Regions from separate parts of the Streptomyces sp. NPDC001832 genome, predicted to be linked through region 2. Evidence: riboswitches for the same ligand, from Rfam matches in the RefSeq annotation. Region 2 holds a riboswitch; the other holds the start of a gene.
What was found. Region 2 has a riboswitch for thiamine pyrophosphate ahead of thiO (glycine oxidase ThiO). Riboswitches for the same ligand answer to the same signal wherever they lie in the genome.

Region 1 (10,266 bases), on a different contig from region 2:
TTCCGCTGGAAAGATCCGGTCCATGACCGAAAGAAACCCTGGCCAAAAGGCCCGCGAGCTGCTTACCCAGGCATCCCAGCACCCGGTTGCCAGTCCTCAGCGCGACGCGCTGGTGGCCGAAGCCGCTGTGTGGGCACACGTGGAGCACGCAGCCGCCATGGACCATTACACGGCCGCAGCGGTCGACATCGAGTCCGCTCTGACCTCCCTCGCCGGCCCTGTGCAGAAACTCGGCAGCGAGGTCGGCAACCTGACCGAGCACATCAAGGTCAGCCGGAAGTGAGCGGGGTACGAGGAGTAAAGGCATCGCGGGTGGTCACGTGCTGTGATGGCGGTGAGGCGCTGGGGCAGGCCGCGTGCCGGCCTCCCCTTCGAAACCGCTGAACGCCGATTCGCGGAAGGCTCCGTCCGCGCGCTGTGCACGGAGTACCGGTCCCGGCGATGTGAGAGCCAGAGCGATCGGGTTAGTCTGTCCGCGGTACCGGACACGGGGTGCCCCCTTCGAGGGCTGAGATCACACCCGTCGAACCTGAACCAGTTCGTACTGGCGGAGGGATGTCTTCCATGCCGTTGACGCATGTTTCCACCGCGTCGCCGACTCTCGCACTACGAGGCGTTCCTCGTGGTCCTGGCGGCATACGCTCCGTTGCGGCTGCGCCACCGCCCGCAGCGACTGACCGTCGCCGGCCGACGGATCCCGATGTCCCCCGGCGCCCCGACACCACCCCCTCCCGCTCGGAGCGACTTCCAATGCCCTCGACATCCGCCGAGCGCACCGTCTCTGCAGCGACCCGCGCATACGCCAGGGCATGGACCCGAGACCGAGAGGAGAACCACGCATGACCGCGCCGCCCCGCGTGCTGACGATCGCCGGGTCCGACTCCGGCGGAGGAGCCGGAATCCAGGCCGACCTGAAGACCATGCTGGCGCTCGGCGCCCACGGAATGAGCGTGCTCACGGCCGTCACGGCACAGAACTCCCTGGGTGTGCAGGGCGCATGGGAACTCCCCGTGGAGGCGGTGCGCGCGCAGTACCGCAGTGTCGTGGACGACATCGGTGTCCAGGCGGTCAAGACGGGGATGCTCTCCTCGCCCGAGCTGGTCACGGTGGTGGCCGAGCTGTTGTCGGACGTGGTGGCCCCGGTCGTCGTGGACCCGGTGAGCGTGTCCAAGCACGGAGACAAGCTGCTGGCCGACGACGCGCTGGATGCCGTACGGACCGCGTTGCTGCCGGTCGCGACGGTGGCCACGCCGAATCTCGACGAGGTCGCGCAGCTCACCGGCATCACGGTGACGGACGAAGCAGGTATGCGCCGCGCCGCCGCGCGGCTGCTCGCGTACGGGCCCCGCTGGGTAGTGGTGAAGGGCGGCCACCTGCCGGGTGAGGCGGTGGACCTGCTGACGGATGGCGAGGAGGAGCACTGGCTGCGCGCCCCGCGGCACGACAACCGCCACACCCACGGCACGGGCTGCACGCTCGCCTCTGCCATCGCGGTGGGCCTGGCGCAAGGCCGCCAGGTTCCGGATGCCGTCCGCCAGGCCAAGGACTACGTCACCGCGGCGATCGCGGCGGGGTTCGCTCTGGGGGCCGGCACCGGGCCGGTGGACCACGGCTGGCGGAACCACACGCGCACCTGACGCAGTTGGAGGAGGGGGCCGTACGCGCTCTGCGGTACGAACAGCACAGCGAGTCGGCGCTCCGTCATGGCGCTTCCCCCGCGATGTGATGGACTTCCCCCGCGATCGGGCCGGCAGGAATGCGGACGGCGGCCTCCGGCGGCCAGAAAAGACGGACCCGATCGCCGGACACAACGCGGGACGGACCCTGGACGGCGACGAGTACCGGCTGGTCCAGCTGCGGGACGCGCACGGCGATGTGGGACGTACCGCCGTGGAAGCTGACATCGACGACCGTGCCCGTGAGCCCGCCGCCGCCGTCGTCACCGTGGCTGTCACCGTCGCCGATGCGGATGCGCTCCGGGCGTACGGCGGTGATGCCGTCCGGGCCCGGAAAGAGATTGTTCGCTCCGACGAAGCCCGCGACGAACGCGGTGCGCGGGTGTTCGTACAGCGCCACCGGAGCATCGGTCTGCTCGATGCGGCCCGCGTTCATGACGGCGATCCGGTCGGCGAGCGACATCGCCTCCTCCTGGTCGTGCGTGACCACGAGGAAGGTGATGCCGACCTCCTCCTGCAGCCGCTTCAGCTCCAGCTGCATGTGAGCCCGCACCTGCTTGTCGAGCGCGGACAGCGGCTCGTCGAGCAGCAGCAGACGGGGCCGCTTCACGATCGCGCGGGCGAGAGCGACACGCTGGCGCTGTCCGCCGGAGAGCTGGTGCGGCCTGCGGCGGGCGAACGCGGTCAGGCCGACCGTGGCCAGGACCTCCTCGACCCGTCCCCGTACCTCACGGCGCGGACGCCGTTCCCGCTCCAGCCCGTACGCCACGTTCCGCTCGACCGACATGTGCGGGAAGAGCGCGAACGACTGGAACATCAGATTGACCGGGCGCCGGTGCGGCTCCACGGTCAGCAGGTCCTTCCCGTCGAGCGTGACCGTGCCCGCGTCCGGGGTCTCGAAGCCGGCGAGGATGCGCAGCAGGGTCGTCTTGCCACAGCCGCTCGGCCCGAGCAGTGCGCAGAACTCGCCCTCGCCGATGTCCAGCGAGACGCCGTCCAGCGCCCGCGTCCGCCCGAAATGGTGGTCGATCCCCTTGATCTTGATCAACGTGTCGCCTCCGGAGCACCGGGATTGGTCGTACGGGTGAGCCGCTGCGCGGCCACGACGGCGGTGAAGCTGACCGCCAGCAGCAGTGTCGCCAGCGCGTTGATCTCCGGGGTGACGCCGAAGCGGACCATCGAGTACACGACGACCGGGAGCGTCGGCTCGGTCGGAGCGGCGGTGAAGAACGCGATGACGAACTCGTCGACGGAAAGCGTGAAGGCGAGCAGCGCCCCGGCGGCGATGCCCGGCGCGAGGGACGGCAGGGTGATGCGGACGAACGTCGCCGACGGTGTCGCTCCTAGGTCCCGGGATGCCTCCTCCAGTGAGCGATCGGTGTGCGCCAGCCGGGTCCGTACGAGCGCGGCGACGAAGGCGGTGCCGAAGACGGTGTGCGCGAGCAGCACGCTGTGCAGGCCGAGAGTGAGCTGGACAGCCGCGTAGAAGACGAGCAGGCCGATGGCGAGCAGCAGATCGGGGACGACGGCGGGGAGCAGGGCCACCGCGTCCAGCAGCCGTGAACGGTTGTCACGGCCTGCGCCGACCGCGAGCAAAGTACCGAGGACGGTGGACAGCGCCGCGGACCCCGCCGCGACGATCAGGGTGTTGAAGAGCCCGTGCAGGATCTCGTCGTCTCCTGCCAGTTCGCCGTACCACCGCAGGCTGAACCCCTCGAAGGCGTACGGAGAGCCGCCAGCGTTGAACGACATGGCGACGAGGACGACGACGGGCGAGTAGAGGAAGACGTACGTCAGCCAGAACGGAAGGCGCGTCAACAGCCGGTTCGGGATGTTCGTCATCGGGTCGCGTACCTCCTCGCCGCCCACGCCTGCGCGAAGAGCAACACCATCAGCACGGCCAGCAGCGCGAGCGCGAGCGCCGAGCCGAAAGGCCAGTCGCGGGCCTTGAGGAACTGGTCACGGATGAGGTTGCCGACCATCACCGACCGCCCTCCGCCGAGCAGTTCGGGGACGACGAAGTTACCGAAGCTCGGTACGAAGACGAAGAGGCAACCTGTGAGGACCCCGGGAAGAGTGAGCGGAAGTGTCACCGTGCGGAAGGTGGTCCACGGTCCGGCGCCCAGATTCTCGGCCGCCTCGCGCAGCTGCGGATCGAACCGGCTGAGGGACGCGTACAGCGGCAGGATCATCAGTGGCAGATACGCGTACAGCAGTCCGACGGTGACGGCGGCGTCGGTGTACAGGACGTCCACCGGGCTCAGGCCGACCGCGCCCAGCGCCTTGTTGAGCCAGCCGGGACCGCTCAGCAGCACGATCCAGGCGTAGATGCGGATGAGGAAGCTGGTCCAGAACGGCAGGACGACGGCGATCAGGGCGATCGTCTGCCGGCGGCGCGGGAGGCCGGCGATCACGTAAGCCGTCGGATAGCCGATCAGGAGGGCGAGGACGGTGGTGAGGGCTGCGATCCAGGCGGAGTGGAGGACGACGTCGGCGTAGAGCGGGTCGGCGAGGCGGGTGAGGTTTTCGGTGGTCGGCTCGTACACGACGCCGCCGAAGCGGCCGCGCCGGAGGAAGGCGTAACTCAGCACCAGGCCCAGAGGGATGGCCATGAGGACGGTCAGATAGGTCAGGCCGGGCCCGGTCAGCGGCCACCGCTTCATGAGCCGGCGGCTACCTCGGTCGACAGCCGGGTGTACTTCGTGGCTGCCTCGCCGACATCGACGATGGACTCGCCCTTCAGCAGTTCGGCCGGGGGCATGCGCAGTGGTGCGTTGGCCGCGAGCACTTTCGGGTCGAGCTGTTCCATGGCGGCCTTGTTGGGCACTTTGTAAAGGATGTTCTCAGCAGCCCAGCGGTGGATATCCGGGTCGAGGATGTAGTTGATGAGGGCGTGCGCGGCCTCCTTGTTCTTGGAGGACTTCAGCACGACCATCGTGTCGACCCAGAGATCGCTGCCCTCTTTCGGCACGGTGAACTTGATCTTCGGGTCGCTGGTCGGGCACCAGCCGTCCCACGCCTCGGCCATGGCCGCCTCGCCCTTGACCAGCCGGTCACCGAAGGTGGTGTCGTCGTAGGCGAGCAGGTCTTTCTTGGCGTCGAGGAGCAGGGTGCGGGCGGCGGTGAGTTCCTGGTCGCTGGTGGTGTTGACGGAGTGACCGAGCACCTTGAGCGCGGGGAGGGCCAGCCAGCGCTCGGTGGTCATCATGGTGACCTTCTTCTTCAGCGCGGGCGGGGGCCTCAGGAGGCCGTTCCAGCTGGTCGGGGGCTGCTTCACCAGGTCGGAGCGGTAGCAGATCCCGGTCGTCCCCCAGGTGTAGGGGACGGAGAAGGTGTTGCCCTTGTCGTAGGCGAGCTGCCGGGCCTCGGGATAGAGATTCTTGAGGTTCGGAATCAGCTCCGCGTGGATGGGCTCGAGAAGTCCGGCCTCGTTCAGGGCCTGGGCGTACTGGCCGGAGACGAAGGCGACATCGACAGCGCTGTCGCTCCCCGCCGCGCCGCCGGCCGTCAGCTTGGCCATGATCTCTTCGTTGGTGGCGTGGTGCGCGACTTTCACCGGGACACCGAGGTTCTTCTTGACCCGCGCGGGGAGGTCCTCGGGGCTGTAGCCGTCCCAGATGGAGACCGTGAGGGACTGCTTGGTGATGTCGGCCTTCGGGTCGAGTGTGTCCGGGCCGTTGCTCCGGTTGTCGCCTTCTCCGCAACCCATGAGCAGTAGCAGGGCAAGGCCCGTAGCCACCGCACTCACCGCACGCATGCCCCTCATGTCACAACTCCCCCTGCCGAAGCCCAAGTTGCAGCGCGAGTCTCGCATCACGTCGCCTCTTGCACAATGGGGCGTTGGTCGGCCGAGCTCGCCTTCAGCGCAGGTCGGCCCGCGCAGGGCTGTCGTCGAGGAAGCCGCCCGACTGGTGCTGCCACAGCTTCGCGTAGGCGCCCTCCGAAGCGAGTAGCTCCTGGTGGGTGCCCTGCTCGACGATCCGTCCGCGATCGAGGACGACGAGCCGGTCCATGGTGGCGACCGTGCTCAGCCGGTGTGCCACCACGAGCGCCGTGCGTCCCTCCATGAGCCGCCACAGCGCCTCCTGGACGAGGATCTCGCTCTCGGAGTCCAGGGCGCTGGTCGCCTCGTCGAGCAGCAGGATCGGCGCGTCGCGCAGGATCGCCCTGGCGAGGGCGACCCGCTGGCGCTGTCCGCCGGACAGCTTGACACCGCGCTCGCCCACCATGGTGTCGAAGCCGTCCGGCAGCGCGTCGGCGAACTCCGTGACGTGCGCCGCCTCGGCCGCGCGGCGGATTTCGGCGTCGGTGGCGTCCGGCCGGGCGAACGCGATGTTGTCCCGCAGCGTGCGGTGGAACATCGCCGGGTCCTGCGGCACGTAGGCAATCAGGCTGCGCAGGTCGGCCTGGCGCAGCATGCTGATGTCCTGCCCCCCGATCAAAATCCGGCCGGCGTCGATGTCAGTCATCCGCAGCAGCAGCCGGCTGAGCGTGGTCTTGCCCCCGCCGGACCGGCCGACGAGACCGATCTTCGCCCCATTGGGCACAGCCAGCTCGAGGCCCTCGAAGAGCGGCTCCGCGCCTGCGTGGGCGAAGGTCACGTTCTCGAAGTGGACGTCGGCGGCCCCAGGCAGCAGCGGCTCCGGCGACGCCGGGTCGAGCACGGTCGCCGGCTTCAGCAGCAGTTCGGTGAACTGCGCTGCCTCCGTCATCGAGCTCTCCAGACGGCGGTAGATCTGGTTGAACTCGAACATGATCCGCGTCGCGTTGGTGTAGTACGTGAAGGCGACCACGATCGCCTCCACGCCGTGGCCACCCCCGCCGATCGTGACCGCGAGCAGCAGGCCCAGCGCGTTGGTCAGCACGGACATCGGCGCGACCAGCGTGTCGATGCGCAGGTTGCCGTAGTCCCACGACCGCAACGTGAGCCGCCGCGACGCCGCGACGCGGGACCGGTGCTCGGCGGCCTCGCGTGCCTCGGCGGCGAACGCCCGGACCGTGTCCATGTTCATCAGGCTGTCGGCGACGTGGCCCGACACCCGAGCGATCGCCTCCTCGCGCTGGGCGACGAGCGCCTGGCGGCGGCGGATGAGGGGCGTCACGCACAGCGCGGTCAGTGCGATCATCGCCAAGAGCCCGACAACGAGCAGCGGCTCGTAGCGCCACAGCACCACCGACCCGAACACCAGGGGCACGAAGCTGCCCACGACCGAGAACGTCAGCGTGTCGACGAACTCCTCGAAGCGGGAGGCGAAGCTCAGGACGCGCTTGGTCAGCGACCCGGCGAAATTGTCGTGGAAGAACGCGGCGTCCTTGGCGAACAGCTCGTCCATGCCGATCACGTACAGATGCTCGATGCCGAGGGCGTCGAGGCGGTTCAGGCAGTGCAGGCCGATGCGCCACAGCATCTCCGCGAGCAGCAGGACGCCGGCGAAGCCGAGGATGTAGGGCAGAGTCGAGCCGATGGCGATCTCGGCGTCGCCGGCGATTCGGCCGACGAGCTTCGCGACGAGCAGCGGCGCGACGTAGCTGATGCCGATATTGCCCAGCGCCGGCAGCAGCATCGCGGGTACCGTCAGCCGTCGGAGCCGGGCTAACTCCCGTCCGTAGTAGCGAAGGGCGAGGAGCACCGGGCCCCTGCCGGGCGGATCCTCGCGCGATTCAGGCAATCCCATCCCACCCCTGTGTCGTCTGTCGTGCGGCAGACCGCGACGCGCTTCTCCGGGGAGAAGCCGTTGACTCTCTGGCCGTGCGGAGCTTCGGTTCGAGTGAGTGCCTTCGCCCGGGTCGTCTTTTGAAGGCGGGGCACGACGGCGGGGCCCCCGCTCTGCTCGCGGCGACGTATCCGTGCGAGTAGGGGGAGGCCAGGAATCGCAGTGTCCCGCGACGGCACCCCCGGTGTCCAAGCGTTTTTCTCAGCCAGCGGGTTATCCCGCAAGCACCAGCGACGGCCTGTTCTCCGACGAGTACCTCGCCGGAGAGCAGGCGGGGCTGCGCTGACGCCTCAGTCTGCGGACTGACCGGGCATCCCAGCACTCGCGTATACGCGGCTCGCGAACTCGGCGACCTGTTCGTCGCTCAGATTCTTCGCAACATTGGCCTCCGTGATCATGCCGACCAGACGGTGGCCGCCCTGGACGTCGATCACCGGCAACCGCTTGATCTGGTGTTCCTCCATGGTCGTCAGGGCATCGGTGGCGTCCGCTGCGGCATCGATCCAGTACACCTTGGCATTGAGTGATCCGGCCTGCACGGTTGCCGGGTCGACGCCCTCGGCGCAGCACTTGACGACGATGTCACGGTCGGTGATCAAGCCTGTGAGCTTGTTGTTGTCGCCGCAGATGGGAAGGCAACCGACATTCAGATCGCGCATCATCTTCGCCACATCGAACAGCGACTGGTGTGCACCGACGCACTGCACGCCACCGGACATGATGTCTCGGGCTCGCAGCTTCTCAGTCATGATTTCCTCCCGTTCTCGACGCCGTTGTGTCCTCGTTATCGATCACAACACGAATGGCTCAACATCGCTTCCCGGAAGCGTCAGTCAAGAAAGGGAACCCGGGCCTGCCGCGATCGCGCACGGATTCAAGCGCTCGTATAATGCCCCCGGTGTCGTCGGCCGTGACTTCGGCCCGCCGGCGCTACGGCGCCGTCAACATGCGCAGCGATGGCTGCTACGGCTCCAGGTGACCGAATCCCACCTCGAAGCGCTCGACCGAGACAACCCGTTGGCCTTCCCTCTGTGCGACTTCCTCGCGGAGCCGGGTTGCTCTTTCCTCGCTGGCCTGCATGGTCTGCTCGTCATCCCACAAGGTGAGCGATTTGGCCTTCCCAGAGGCTCGGTCGACGAGGTAGTACACGCCCCGGAAGCCGGGAACCTCCCGGACCTGCTTCAGAGTCGCTTCCCAGTTCGCCGTCAGGTCTCCCTGCGCAGGAACCGGTGATCCCTCATACGTGCTCAGCCTGGCGAACATCGCTGCCACACCCCTTCCTGGCCGACTGCCTGTCGGGGGACAAGCAGCTCACAGGATCAGAGTGCTCCGGCATCCCGCGCGCCGCATGCCGAGCGGCCGTTCCGTCACGAGCACCCAGCTCTTACGACCTCGCCCACGATTGTGAGGTCGTTACGATCCCGGAGCTGATGGTGCTGGTTGCCATTGCGGTCGCCGGTCTGCGGGGTCCAACTGCCGGCCCCACCGTGCTGGTGACGCGGGGGAGGCCGCCCAGGGACCGGCGGCCTTCTCGTCGGAGTTGAGCACGTTCTCGCCGTAAAGATCCTGCAGCCAGTTGGTCTGGTAAATGGTGTCGAGGTAGCGCTCGCCGAGGTCCGGGCCGATGGCCACTGCGGTGAGTTCGCGCGCGTCATGCCGGGCCAACCAGTCCGTTGCGCCGCTGACCACCGTGCCGGTGGAGCCGCCGAACAGGAATCCGCGTCTGGCCAGACGATGGCAGGCACGGATGGTGTCTGCCTCCTCGACACGCATCACCTCATCCACGTAGGACTCGTCGAGCAGTGGCGGGCGCATGCTCATACCCAGGCCGGGAATCATCCGGCGGCCAGGCGGACCGCCGAAGGACACCGAGCCGACGCTGTCCACTGCGATGATCCGCACCGGTCGGTGCCACTCCCGGAAGTAGCGCGCGCAGCCCATCAGGGTCCCGGTGGTGCCGGTCCCGACGAACAGCACATCCAGCCGCGGGAACTGACGGGCGATCTCCGGCGCCGTCCTGCGGTAGTGCGCCTTCCAGTTGCTCGGATTGGTGTACTGGCTGAGCCACACGTACCGGTCATCGGAGGCGCACAGCGCGCGGACGTACTCGAGCCGCGCGCCGAGAAAGCCTCCGTTGGCCTTCTGCTCGGCGATCACGTGCACCTGGCTGCCCAGCGCCTCCATCATCATCCTGTTCGACAGGTTGCCGCGGGAGTCCGTCACGCAAAGGAACCGGTAGCCCTTGCTTGCCGCGATCATGCTCAGCGCCACGCCGAGGTTTCCGGACGAGGACTCGACCAGGATCGATTCCGGCGTCAGTATTCCATCCCGCTCAGCGGCCTCCACCATCTCGGTCGCGGCCTTCAACTTGATCGAGCCGGCGAAGTTGAAGCCCTCGCACTTCAGGAAGAGCGAGTGCCCGAAGATCGACCGAAGGTCGACATAGAGCTTCTCTTCGTTGAACGCATAGGGAACGGATACGACGGGCACGATGGTCTCCTCTGTCTGGAGCAGAGCACTTTCGGAACGCTCAGCCGACCGTGGGCGGGCTTCTCGCCTGTGCGGGCGGGAGCCTGTGTCCAACCAAGCCGGACGGGGCCCTGTGTCAGCGGCCGTTGTCTCGTGCGTCCTGACTTGCTGCGACTTGACCGGTGATCTCTCCTGGGATCAGCCCTGGAGAATCCTCCCGCGCTTTCGGCCGGCTCATCCGTACCGGCTCAGTTCGTGGAAGAAGTCGTCGACGACGTGCAACTCTCCGCTGCGGACAACTTCGTCGTAGACGTACTTGCCCACCGCGAGGTCGAGTACCCCGAGGCCGAAGGGCGAGAACACCACCGGCCGGTCCGCCGGCACCGTCACCCGCCCGGCCATCACGT
Region 2 (10,266 bases):
GCTGCTCGGCTCGCCGTGGCAGGCCACCGGGTGACGGTGTACGAGCGGTCGGAGACCTTCGGCGGCTCGGTCGGCCAGTATGCCCATGAGGGCTTCGCCTTCGACACCGGTCCCACGCTGCTGCATCTTCCCGCGGTCTACCGCGACTTGTTCGTGAAGACGGGCAAGGAGCCGCTGGAGCAGTGCGTCACCGTGACCCAGGTCGATCCGGCGAGCCGTCACATCTTCGCGGACGGCACGGCGGTCTCGCTGCCGAATGCCTCACGGGCCGGGGTGGTCGCCGCCCTGGACACCGCGCTCGGGGACGGCGCGGGCGCGGCCTGGGGCGAGTTCCTCGACCGGGCCCGCGACGCCTGGGACCGGTCCCGGCGTCCGCTGCTGGAGGAGCCGTTGCGCTCCGACTGGCAGGTGCTCGGCCGTGATCCGTATCCGGCGATCCGGCAGCGCCGACTGCTGCGCTCGGCCCGTCAGGCGCGCACGGTGACGGAGGTCGGCGCGTGGGAGCTCTCGGACCCCCGGCTGGCCGCCCTGCTCGACGGGTACGCCCTGTCGTACGGGCTCGACCCGCTGCGCGCCCCGGCGGCGGCCGCCCTGCTGCCGTACATGGAGGAGACCTTCGGCAGCTGGTACGTCTCCGGCGGGATCCGGGCCCTGGCACAGGCGGTGTACGAGCGGTGTCTGGCCCGGAAGGTGGAGTTCGTTTTCGGCGGCGAGGTGGCCCGGGTCGTCGAGAAGGACGGCCGTGCGGCGGGCGTCGAGCTCCTGGACGGAACGGTTGCCGAGGCCGAGCATGTGGTGCTGGGTGCCCGTCCGCATCCGGGTTTGGTGCCCGGTCAGGAGCTCTGGCGGGACGGCGATGTCGCGGCGCAGCCTCGGCAGGGGCAGGGGCAGGGGCAGGGGCAGGGGGTGGTGCCGGGCCGGTTCCTGGTCCTGCTGTCGCTGCGCGGCGCCCGGCCCGCGGATGCCGTACACCGGACCCTGGTGCACCCGGCGGACGGCGCGGCGGAGCGCGAGGCGGTGTTCGGCGGAGGGCTCGCCGACCGTCCCACGGTGACAGTGCTGCGCCCGGACGACCCGTCGACCCGCCCCGACGACGCGCACGAGGCAGTGACGCTGATGGCGACGGTCGCCCCGCACGGGGCGGTGGACTGGATGGACACGGCGCTGCGCGAGCGGTGTGCCGACGCACTGATCGAGGCGGCCGGTGCGGCCGTGCCCGGCATACGGGAGCGGCTGCTCCACGCCGAGGTGCGGACCCCGGCCGAGACGGCGACCGACACCGGCACCGAGGACGGCTCGGTGCCCGCGCCCGCGCTGGCCGGGGCAAAGGGCGCGTATCTGCATCCGAGCAACCGCACCCGGCTGCCGGGGCTCTACACCGCGGGTGGCTGGTCGCATCCGGGTGGCGGGCTGGCCCACGCGGGGATGTCGGGGGCTCTGGTCGCCGGGCTGATCGTGGAGGGGGACGGGTTCCGGGGCTCCCAATGAGGGAGAGGCCGTCGGCGCCTCCGGGGTGCCGGGTCGTCCTGTCTTCGGTCACCCCTGCAGACCCCTGCCCCTGCCGGGCCGCCCGTCAGTAGCGGTACGGCTGCTCGTTGTAGCCGGTGTCGTAGCCGTTGGGGTACGGGGCAGGCTCTGTGGGCTGCTCCGGGGGGGCGGACGGGTACTGCTCGCCCTCGCGCTGCTGAGGCACCCAGACACCGCCGGGCGGGGTCTCAAGGGCGTACGGATCGGCGGCGTACTGCTGTTGTCGGCCACCGTGGCTGTCGAAGCCGTTGCCGTGGCTGTCGTAGCCGTTGCCGTAGCTGTCGTACGAGACGTACTGCGTGGAGCCGCCGGTGGTGCCGGTCCCGATGTACGGGTCGGAGTACGCGGCGTACTGCTGCTGGCCCGTGCCGTAGTCGTGCTGCCCGGCGAAGGACTCCTGCCCGGCGAAGGGGTCCTGATCGCCGAAGGAGCCCTGACCTGCAAAGGAGCCCTGACCTGCGTACACGTCCTGGCCCGCCGCCGCGTACGCGGAGTGGTCGGCGTAGGGGTCGTACGCGGCGTGCTGGGGCTGTTGCCCGGGCTGCCCGCCCTGGTTCTGTCCCTGCTGCGCCTGCGGGTGATCGCCGTAGATGCCGTACTGCCCCGTGTCGTCCGGCAGCGGCTCCAACTCGTAGACCGCAGGGCCCGGTGCCACGGCGTCCGCCCGCTGCAAGACCTGCTCGTCGTGCTCCATCTCCAGGTCCGACACCTCGAGAGTGGGCTCGCGCCTGTCTCGGTCGCTCCCGCCCCGGCGGCGACGGCTCTCGCCGGGGCCGCCCCCTATCGCCCAGCCGGTCGAGAAGCCGCGCCGGAAGGACAGCGTGACGTAGGTCTGACCGGTCGCGAACGCAATCGTGCCGACGGCGATGACGAACACGGACGGCATCAGTACGCCGACGACCACGCAGCAGAAGCCTGCGAAGGCGAGCAGACGCCAGCGAAGGCGCGCCTTGTACTGCAGGAGCACCTCACCGAGCAGCCACAGCGCGACGATTCCGAACGCGATGTAGAGGACTGTCCAGCCCATGCCCGCCCCTCCTACGGCCACCGCCCGGGTCGTGGCGGGTACGGCCGGTCACGACTGCTTGTGCAGTCCGAGATTCTCGTAGATTTCGAGCGTCGCCGTCGAGTTGTTGAGCGTAATGAAGTGCAGTCCGGGGACACCCTCGGATCGCAGCCTCGCGCAGAACTGCGTTGCGAAGTCGATGCCAATGGAGCGTACAGCGGCGGGATCATCCTTGACGGCGAGGATGCGTTCTTTCAGCGCGGAAGGGAAAGACGCGTTGCTGAGTTGCGCAAACCGGTCCAACTGCTTGACGCTGGTCAGCGGCATGACCTCGGGAATGATCGGCGTTTCGCAACCCGCAGCGACCACGCGGTCACGCATCCGCAAATAGTCCTCCGGATTGAAGAACATCTGGGTGATCGCATAGTCGGCACCGGCGCGGCACTTGTCCACGAAATGCCGGATGTCGGTGTCCCAGTCGGTCGAGCGCGGGTGCATCTCGGGAAATGCCGCGACGCCGACACAGAAATCGCCGGATTCCTTGATGAGCCGGACGAGATCGGCCGCGTACCGCAAGCCCTGCGGGTGCTCGACCCACTCGCCCATCGGGTCGCCGGGCGGGTCTCCGCGCACGGCGAGGATGTTCCGGATCCCGGCGTCGGCGTACTGCCCGATCATGTTGCGCAGCTCGGCGACGGAGTGGTTGACCGCCGTGAGGTGCGCGACCGGGGTGAGGGTGGAATCGGCGGCGATCTGCTGGGTGGCCTTGACCGTCCCGGCACGGGTGGAGCCACCGGCCCCGTAGGTCACGGAGACGAAGCTCGGTCCCACCGCCTCGACGCGGCGCAGCGCATTCCAGAGATTCCGCTCACCCTTCTCGGTCTTGGGCGCCCAGAACTCGAACGAATACGAAGTCTTGCCGGTAGCGAGGAACTCACGCACCGTGCGCGCGTGGTCTGTCCTGGTAGAGGGTGTGCCAAGGGCCATACCGGCAGGTTAACCAGAGCGCGACGGCCACAGGACCAGGCCAGCGTTAATTGCCCGAATTGACCGGTTGTTTGTCCACCCTTCGGACATCTGGCCGAATCACGCTCCGGCGCGCGCCCGGATTCTCTTGGCCAGCTCGGCGGTGGCGGCGGCCGGATCGGTGGCCTCGGTGATCGCCCGTACGACGACCACCCGGCGCGCTCCGGCGTCCAGCACCTCATCGAGATTGCTCGCGTCGATCCCGCCGATGGCGAACCAGGGGCGCCGCTGGTGCAGCGACGCTGCGTACCGCACGAGGTCCAGGCCCGGTGCGTGCCGGCCGGGCTTGGTCGGGGTGGGCCAGCAGGGGCCGGTGCAGAAGTAGTCCACGCCGGGCTCGGCGACGGCAGCGTCGACCTCGGACTCGGCGTGGGTGGAGCGGCCGATCACCACGTCCTGGCCGATGATGGCGCGGGCGGCGGGGACCGGCAGGTCGCCCTGGCCGAGGTGCAGTACATCGGAGCCGGTGGCGTGGGCGACGTCAGCCCGGTCGTTCACCGCGAGGAGCTTGCCGTGGCGCCTGCAGGCTTCGGCGAAGACCGCCAGGTGTTCGATCTCCTCGGCCGCTTCCATGCTCTTGTCGCGCAACTGGACGATGTCCACCCCGCTGGAGAGGACGGCGTCGAGGAACTCGGGGAGGTCACCTTGGCGCCTGCGGGCGTCCGTGCACAGATAGAGCCGGGCATCGGACAGCAGGGCGCGAGGCGTGGACATGGTGCGGTTCCCCCTGGAGAGCGTTGTGGAGCGGTTGCCGGTACGGCGCGGGGATGCGGGCCGCACTGCAGCGCGGCCCGCACCCTCACATGCGGCCTGCGGTCAGACGGCGAGCGCCTGGGCGCGGCGCTTCACCTCCGTGCCGCGATTCTCGCTCAGCGCCTGGGCAGGGGTGCCCGGCAGGGTCGGGTCGGGGGTGAAGAGCCATTCCAGCATCTCTTCGTCGGTGAAGCCGTCGTCCTTCAGGAGCGTCAGGGTTCCGGAGAGGCCCTTGACCACCTTGTTGCCCGCGACGAAGGCGGCGGGCACCTGGAGCGCCCGGTTCTCACCACGGCGTACGGCGATGAGCTGGCCCTCCTTGACCAGCTGCCGCACGCGTGTCACCTCGACACCGAGCATTTCGGCGATGTCGGGAAGGTGGAGCCAGGCGGGGACGAGAGCATCGATCTTTGCGTCAATCTCGGTCACAGGGACAAGCGTGCCATCCCGGACCGACAGTCGGTAGCCAGGCCGACCGTACGGGGGTACGGAACGCGTCAGAGGGTTGCCGACTTCAGCGGTACGGAGGGGTCGGCGGCCCGTGCCGGATCGAGCCGCACCCCCGCCTCGATGAGCTTGCGCCCCTGCGCCAGATCACGTGGCCGGCCGACGGCGAGGACCGCGACCAGGACGCCGTCCCGCAGCCAGCACACCGACCAGGAGGGACCGGCCGGATCGCCGCGCCACAACAGGGTGTCGGCGCTCCCGTGATGGCCCGCGTACTGCACGAACCGGTCGAACTGCTCGGACCAGAAGTACGGCACGGGGTCGTACGTCTGCGGCGCCGGGCCGTCCTCGGCCCCCGCCCCGATGATGTTGGCGGCGGCGGTCCGCGGGCCCTGGAGGGCGTTGTCCCAGTGGTGGATGAGAAGGCGTTCGCCGTACCGGGCGGAGGGGAACGAGGCGCAGTCACCGACCGCGTACACATCGGGCAGCGAGGTGCGCAGCGCCCCGTCGGCGGTCACCGATCCGTCGGGGCCGAGCGCGATGCCGGAGTCGGCCAGCCAGCCGGTGGCGGGCCGTGCGCCGATTCCGACGACGACCGCTCCGGCCGGGATCGTGCGGCCGTCCGCGAGGATCACCCGGCCGGGTTCGATGCGGGCGACCCGGGCTCCGGTGAGGAGTTCGGCGCCGCTCTCGGCGTACCAGGCGGTCATCGGAGCGGCGACCTCGGCGGGCAGCGCGCCCGCGAGGGGCCGGTCGGCGGCCTCGACGACGGTGACCTCGCAGCCGGCGGCGCGGGCCGCGGTGGCGAATTCGGCACCGATCCAGCCCGCGCCGACGACCACGACACCGTGCTGCCGGTCGAGGACGGGCCGCAGCCGTGCCGCGTCGTCGAGGGTGCGCAGCAGATGGACCCCGGGAACTCCCTCGGCACCGGGCAGGACGACCGGTTCGGCGCCGGTCGCGATCACCAGGACGTCGTAGGGAACGGGCCCTGACAGGGTGTCCAGCTCATGCGCGCCCGGCCGCACACCGGCGACCTCGCGGCCCAGTTGCAGATCGATGTCCAGCGCCTCGAAGTCGACATCGAAGGCGGAGCCCTCGGCCTTGCCGAGCAGCACCGCCTTGGACAGCGGAGGCCGGTCGTAGGGCTGGTGCGGCTCGGCGCCGATCAGGGTGACGGGGCCGGCGAAGCCCTGTTCCCGCAGGGCCACCGCCGTCTGCACGCCGGCCATGCCCGCGCCGACGATGACGACGCGGCGCCCGGCCCGCCGGTCCTGCTGCTCTGACTGCCGCTGCTCGCTCACCCGTACACCTTAAGCATCTGACGGATCGTCAGGGAAGGGGGGAGTTCTTCCACCGTGCTCGTCCCGCGAGGGACGGGGTTTAGGGTGGCCGACGGAAACACTCGCGGGAGCCCGGACGCACCGGGCTGAGAGGGAGGCTGCGGCGGCCTCCGACCGTACGAACCTGATCCGGGTCATGCCGGCGAAGGGAGGGGCTGGACGCCCATGCGTTCTTCTCGGAACAAAAACGGATCCGACGTCCTTGTCATCGGGGGCGGGATCATCGGTCTGGTGACCGCCTGGCGGGCCGCGCAACGCGGACTGGGCACCGCGGTCGTCGATCCCGAACCGGGCGGCGGGGCCGCCCGAGTGGCTGCCGGCATGCTGGCCGCCGTCACCGAACTCCACTACGGCGAACAGATGCTGCTGGGCCTCAATGTCGCCTCGGCCGCCCGCTATCCGGCCTTCGTGGCCGAGCTGGAGGCGGCGAGCGGACAGGAGACCGGCTTCCGCGCCTGCGGCACCCTGGCCGTCGCGCTGGACTCCGACGACCGTGCCCATCTGCGGGAGCTGCACGCCCTGCAGCAGCGGTCGGGCCTGGATTCGCAGTGGCTCACCGGCCGCGAATGCCGTCGCCTGGAGCCGATGCTCGCGCCGGGCGTCCGCGGCGGTCTGCGGGTCGACGGCGACCATCAGATCGACCCCCGTCGGCTGGCCGCCGCGCTGCTGACCGCCTGCGAACGGGCAGGGGTGGTCTTCCACCGCGGCTGGGTGGAGCGTCTGACGGTGATGCGCGACCAGGCCGCCGGAGCCGTACTCGCCGGGGGTACGGAGCTCGCCGCCGACCAGGTCGTGCTCGCCGCGGGCAGCCTCAGCGGCCGGCTCCCGGGGCTGCCGGACGAGGTCGTACCGCCGGTCCGGCCGGTGAAGGGGCAGGTGCTGCGGCTGACCGTGCCCGCCGTGTACGCACCCTTCCTCACCCGGACGGTCCGGGCCGTCGTCCGGGGCAGCCATGTCTATCTCGTACCGCGCGAGAACGGCGAACTGGTCGTCGGCGCCACCACCGAGGAGATGGGCTGGGACACCACCGTCACCGCGGGCGGCGTCTACGAGCTGCTGCGGGATGCCCACGAACTGGTGCCCGGCATCACCGAACTACCGCTCACCGAGACCCGGGCCGGCCTGCGCCCCGCCTCCCCCGACAACGCCCCGCTGCTCGGGCCCACCGCCCTGCCCGGCCTCCACCTCGCCACCGGCCACCACCGCAACGGGGTGCTGCTCACCCCCGTCACCGGTGACGTCATGGCTCAGCTGCTGGCCGAGGGCGAGCTGCCCGAGCTGGCCCGCCCCTTCACCCCACACCGTTTCTCGTCCGCCGCCGCCTCCGTACGTCAGGAGCAGTCCGCATGACCGAGCCCGCACCGCTCTCCGTGTCCGTGAACGGCGAGGTCCGTTTCCTCGCCGCGGGCACCACCCTGGACACCCTTGTCGCCACCCTGACCGCCGCGCACTCCGGCGTCGCGGCCGCCGTCAACGAGACCGTCGTCCCGCGCGGCCAGTGGCCCACCGCCGCACTCAGCGACGGTGACCGCATCGAGGTCCTGACCGCGGTCCAGGGAGGCTGACCATGTCCGACGACCTCTTCGTCCTCGGCGACATCACCTTCGGCTCCCGGCTGATCATGGGGACCGGCGGGGCACCCGGCCTCGACGTGCTGGAACGCTCCCTGACCGCCTCCGGCACCGAGCTGACCACCGTCGCGATGCGCCGCCTCGATCCGACCGTCCAGGGCTCGGTGCTCTCCGTGCTCCAGCGACTCTCCATCCGGGTCCTGCCCAACACGGCGGGCTGCTTCACCGCGGGCGAGGCCGTACTGACCGCCCGACTGGCCCGCGAGGCGCTCGGCACCGACTGGATCAAGCTGGAGGTGGTGGCCGACGAGCGCACCCTGCTGCCCGACCCGATCGAACTGCTGGACGCCGCGGAGACCCTGGTGGACGACGGCTTCACGGTGCTGCCGTACACCAATGACGATCCGGTGCTGGCCCGCAGGCTCCAGGACGTGGGGTGCGCGGCGGTCATGCCGCTCGGCTCCCCCATCGGCTCCGGCCTCGGCATCCGCAATCCGCACAACTTCCAGCTGATCGTCGAGCAGGCCCGGGTGCCGGTGATTCTCGACGCGGGTGCCGGGACGGCCTCGGACGCGGCGCTGGCGATGGAGCTGGGGTGCGCGGCGGTGATGCTGGCGTCGGCGGTGACCAGGGCCCAGGAGCCCGAACTGATGGCCGCGGCGATGCGGCACGCGGTGGAGGGCGGGCGGCTGGCGTACCGCGCGGGCCGTATCCCGCGCCGCCACTTCGCCGAGGCCTCGTCGCCGGTGGAGGGACGCGCGGTGCTGGACCCGGAGCGCCCGGCGTTCTGACCCACCGGGGTGCCGTGGGCCGCGTGTCCCTGTCACGGCTCGGCTGCAGTACGGCCCGGGGCTGCCCCGGCGAGTGGGCCGTGTCCGTGGCGGCTCGTAGACTCGCATGCGTGGATACGACCCTCCAGGACCCTCTCGTCGGGCAGCTGCTCGACGGCCGCTACCGCGTCGATGCCCGCATCGCCGTGGGCGGCATGGCCACGGTCTACCGGGCCGTGGACACCCGGCTCGACCGGGTGCTCGCCCTCAAGGTGATGCACCCGGCGCTCGCCACCGACGCCTCGTTCGTCGAGCGCTTCATACGCGAGGCCAAGTCCGTGGCCCGGCTCGCGCACCCCAATGTGGTCGCGGTCTTCGACCAGGGCGCCCAGGGGCAGTACGTCTACCTCGCGATGGAGTACGTCGCGGGCTGCACCCTGCGCGACGTGCTGCGCGAGCGCGGCGCCCTGCAGCCGAGGGCCGCGCTGGACATCCTGGAGCCGGTCCTGGCCGCCCTCGGCGCCGCGCACCGGGCGGGCTTCGTGCACCGCGACATGAAGCCGGAGAACGTCCTGATAGGGGACGACGGCCGGGTCAAGGTCGCCGACTTCGGTCTCGTACGGGCAGTGGGCGCCGTCACCAACACCACCGGGTCCGTCCTGGGCACCGTCTCCTATCTCGCCCCCGAGCAGATAGATCAGGGCACGGCGGACACCCGCACCGATGTGTACGCCTGCGGTGTCGTCCTGTACGAGATGCTGACCGGATCCAAACCGCATGCCGGTGACACTCCCGCCCAGGTCATCTACCAGCACCTCAACGAGGACGTCCCGGCCCCGTCAGCCGTCGTCCCGGGGCTCCCCGTCGAGCTCGACGACCTGGTGGCGAGCGCCACCGCCCGTGCCCCCCAGGGGCGCCCGTTCGACGCGGTGGCGCTGCTCGCCGAGACTCGCGAGGCCCGCTCCGGCCTCACCGACGCCCAGCTGGACGCCGTACCGCCGCAGGCCCTCGCCGAGGCGCACGACGCCGCCGAGGACCGTACGAGCGTGATCCCGCGGCTGCTCCCGGCCGACCAGGGCGTCGCCCATCACACCAGCCGGCTGGAAATGCCACCGCAGCCCGCCCCGTACGAGGGGCGCCGCCGCGGTCCGCAGCGCCCCGTCATCGCCGTGGTCGTCGCCGTGCTGCTTGCACTGGGGATCGGCACCGGCGTCTGGTACATCAACTCCGGGCAGTTCACCCAGGTCCCCTCCGTGCTCGGCCAGACCGAGAAGACCGCCCAGGCACGGCTCTCGGACGCCGGCCTGGAACTCAAGAGCGTGAAGCGGGCCTACAGCGACACCGTCGAGCGCGGCAAGGTCATCAGCAGCGACCCCGAGTCCGGCGCCCGCATCCGGGGGAACGACGCGGTGACGCTCGTCGTGTCGCGTGGCCCCGAGATCGTGAAGGTGCCCGATGTCCAGGGCCTCTCACTCGCCGACGCCAGGCGCGAGCTGAAGGAGGCCGGCCTGGTCCCCGGCATGGTCACCAAGGAGTTCAGCGAGGAGACGGAACGGGGCGACGTGATCCGTACGAACCCCGTGGCGGGCACCGAGCGCCACTCCGACTCCGCGGTCGCCCTGGTCGTCAGCAAGGGTGCTCCGGTCGATGTCCCCGATGTCACCGGGCTTTCCGTCGAGGACGCCACCGCCGCGCTGGAGGAGGAGGGGCTGAAGGCCGAGGCACTGCCCGACCGGATCAACTCCCCCGAGGTCGCCGGCGACATCGCCCATCAGTCGCCGGCCGCTGGCAGCCAGGCCGTCGAGGGCGACACCATCACGCTC

Region 1: it holds a riboswitch for thiamine pyrophosphate, as region 2 does, so the genes downstream of both, thiD (bifunctional hydroxymethylpyrimidine kinase/phosphomethylpyrimidine kinase) here and thiO (glycine oxidase ThiO) in region 2, are expected to answer to the same signal.

What each region holds. Positions count from the first base shown of each region.
Region 1 covers NZ_JBEOYU010000003.1:192,236-202,501, reverse strand. Annotated here, with positions in the region: gene ABT115_RS04495 (hypothetical protein) at 1-26, shown strand, start outside; gene ABT115_RS04490 (hypothetical protein) at 23-283, shown strand; TPP riboswitch at 479-573, shown strand; gene thiD (bifunctional hydroxymethylpyrimidine kinase/phosphomethylpyrimidine kinase) at 840-1,637, shown strand; gene ABT115_RS04480 (ABC transporter ATP-binding protein) at 1,702-2,724, opposite strand; gene ABT115_RS04475 (ABC transporter permease) at 2,721-3,518, opposite strand; gene ABT115_RS04470 (ABC transporter permease) at 3,515-4,339, opposite strand; gene ABT115_RS04465 (polyamine ABC transporter substrate-binding protein) at 4,336-5,442, opposite strand; gene ABT115_RS04460 (ABC transporter ATP-binding protein) at 5,537-7,351, opposite strand; gene ABT115_RS04455 (CBS domain-containing protein) at 7,681-8,139, opposite strand; gene ABT115_RS04450 (hypothetical protein) at 8,354-8,653, opposite strand; gene sbnA (2,3-diaminopropionate biosynthesis protein SbnA) at 8,804-9,880, opposite strand; gene sbnB (2,3-diaminopropionate biosynthesis protein SbnB) at 10,094-10,266, opposite strand, start outside.
Region 2 covers NZ_JBEOYU010000001.1:305,351-315,616, forward strand. Annotated here, with positions in the region: gene ABT115_RS01415 (phytoene desaturase family protein) at 1-1,488, shown strand, start outside; gene ABT115_RS01420 (hypothetical protein) at 1,574-2,554, opposite strand; gene metF (methylenetetrahydrofolate reductase [NAD(P)H]) at 2,603-3,520, opposite strand; gene thiE (thiamine phosphate synthase) at 3,620-4,273, opposite strand; gene ABT115_RS01435 (Rv2175c family DNA-binding protein) at 4,376-4,741, opposite strand; gene ABT115_RS01440 (NAD(P)/FAD-dependent oxidoreductase) at 4,810-5,991, opposite strand; TPP riboswitch at 6,157-6,270, shown strand; gene thiO (glycine oxidase ThiO) at 6,268-7,452, shown strand; gene thiS (sulfur carrier protein ThiS) at 7,449-7,667, shown strand; gene ABT115_RS01455 (thiazole synthase) at 7,670-8,464, shown strand; gene pknB (Stk1 family PASTA domain-containing Ser/Thr kinase) at 8,575-10,266, shown strand, end outside.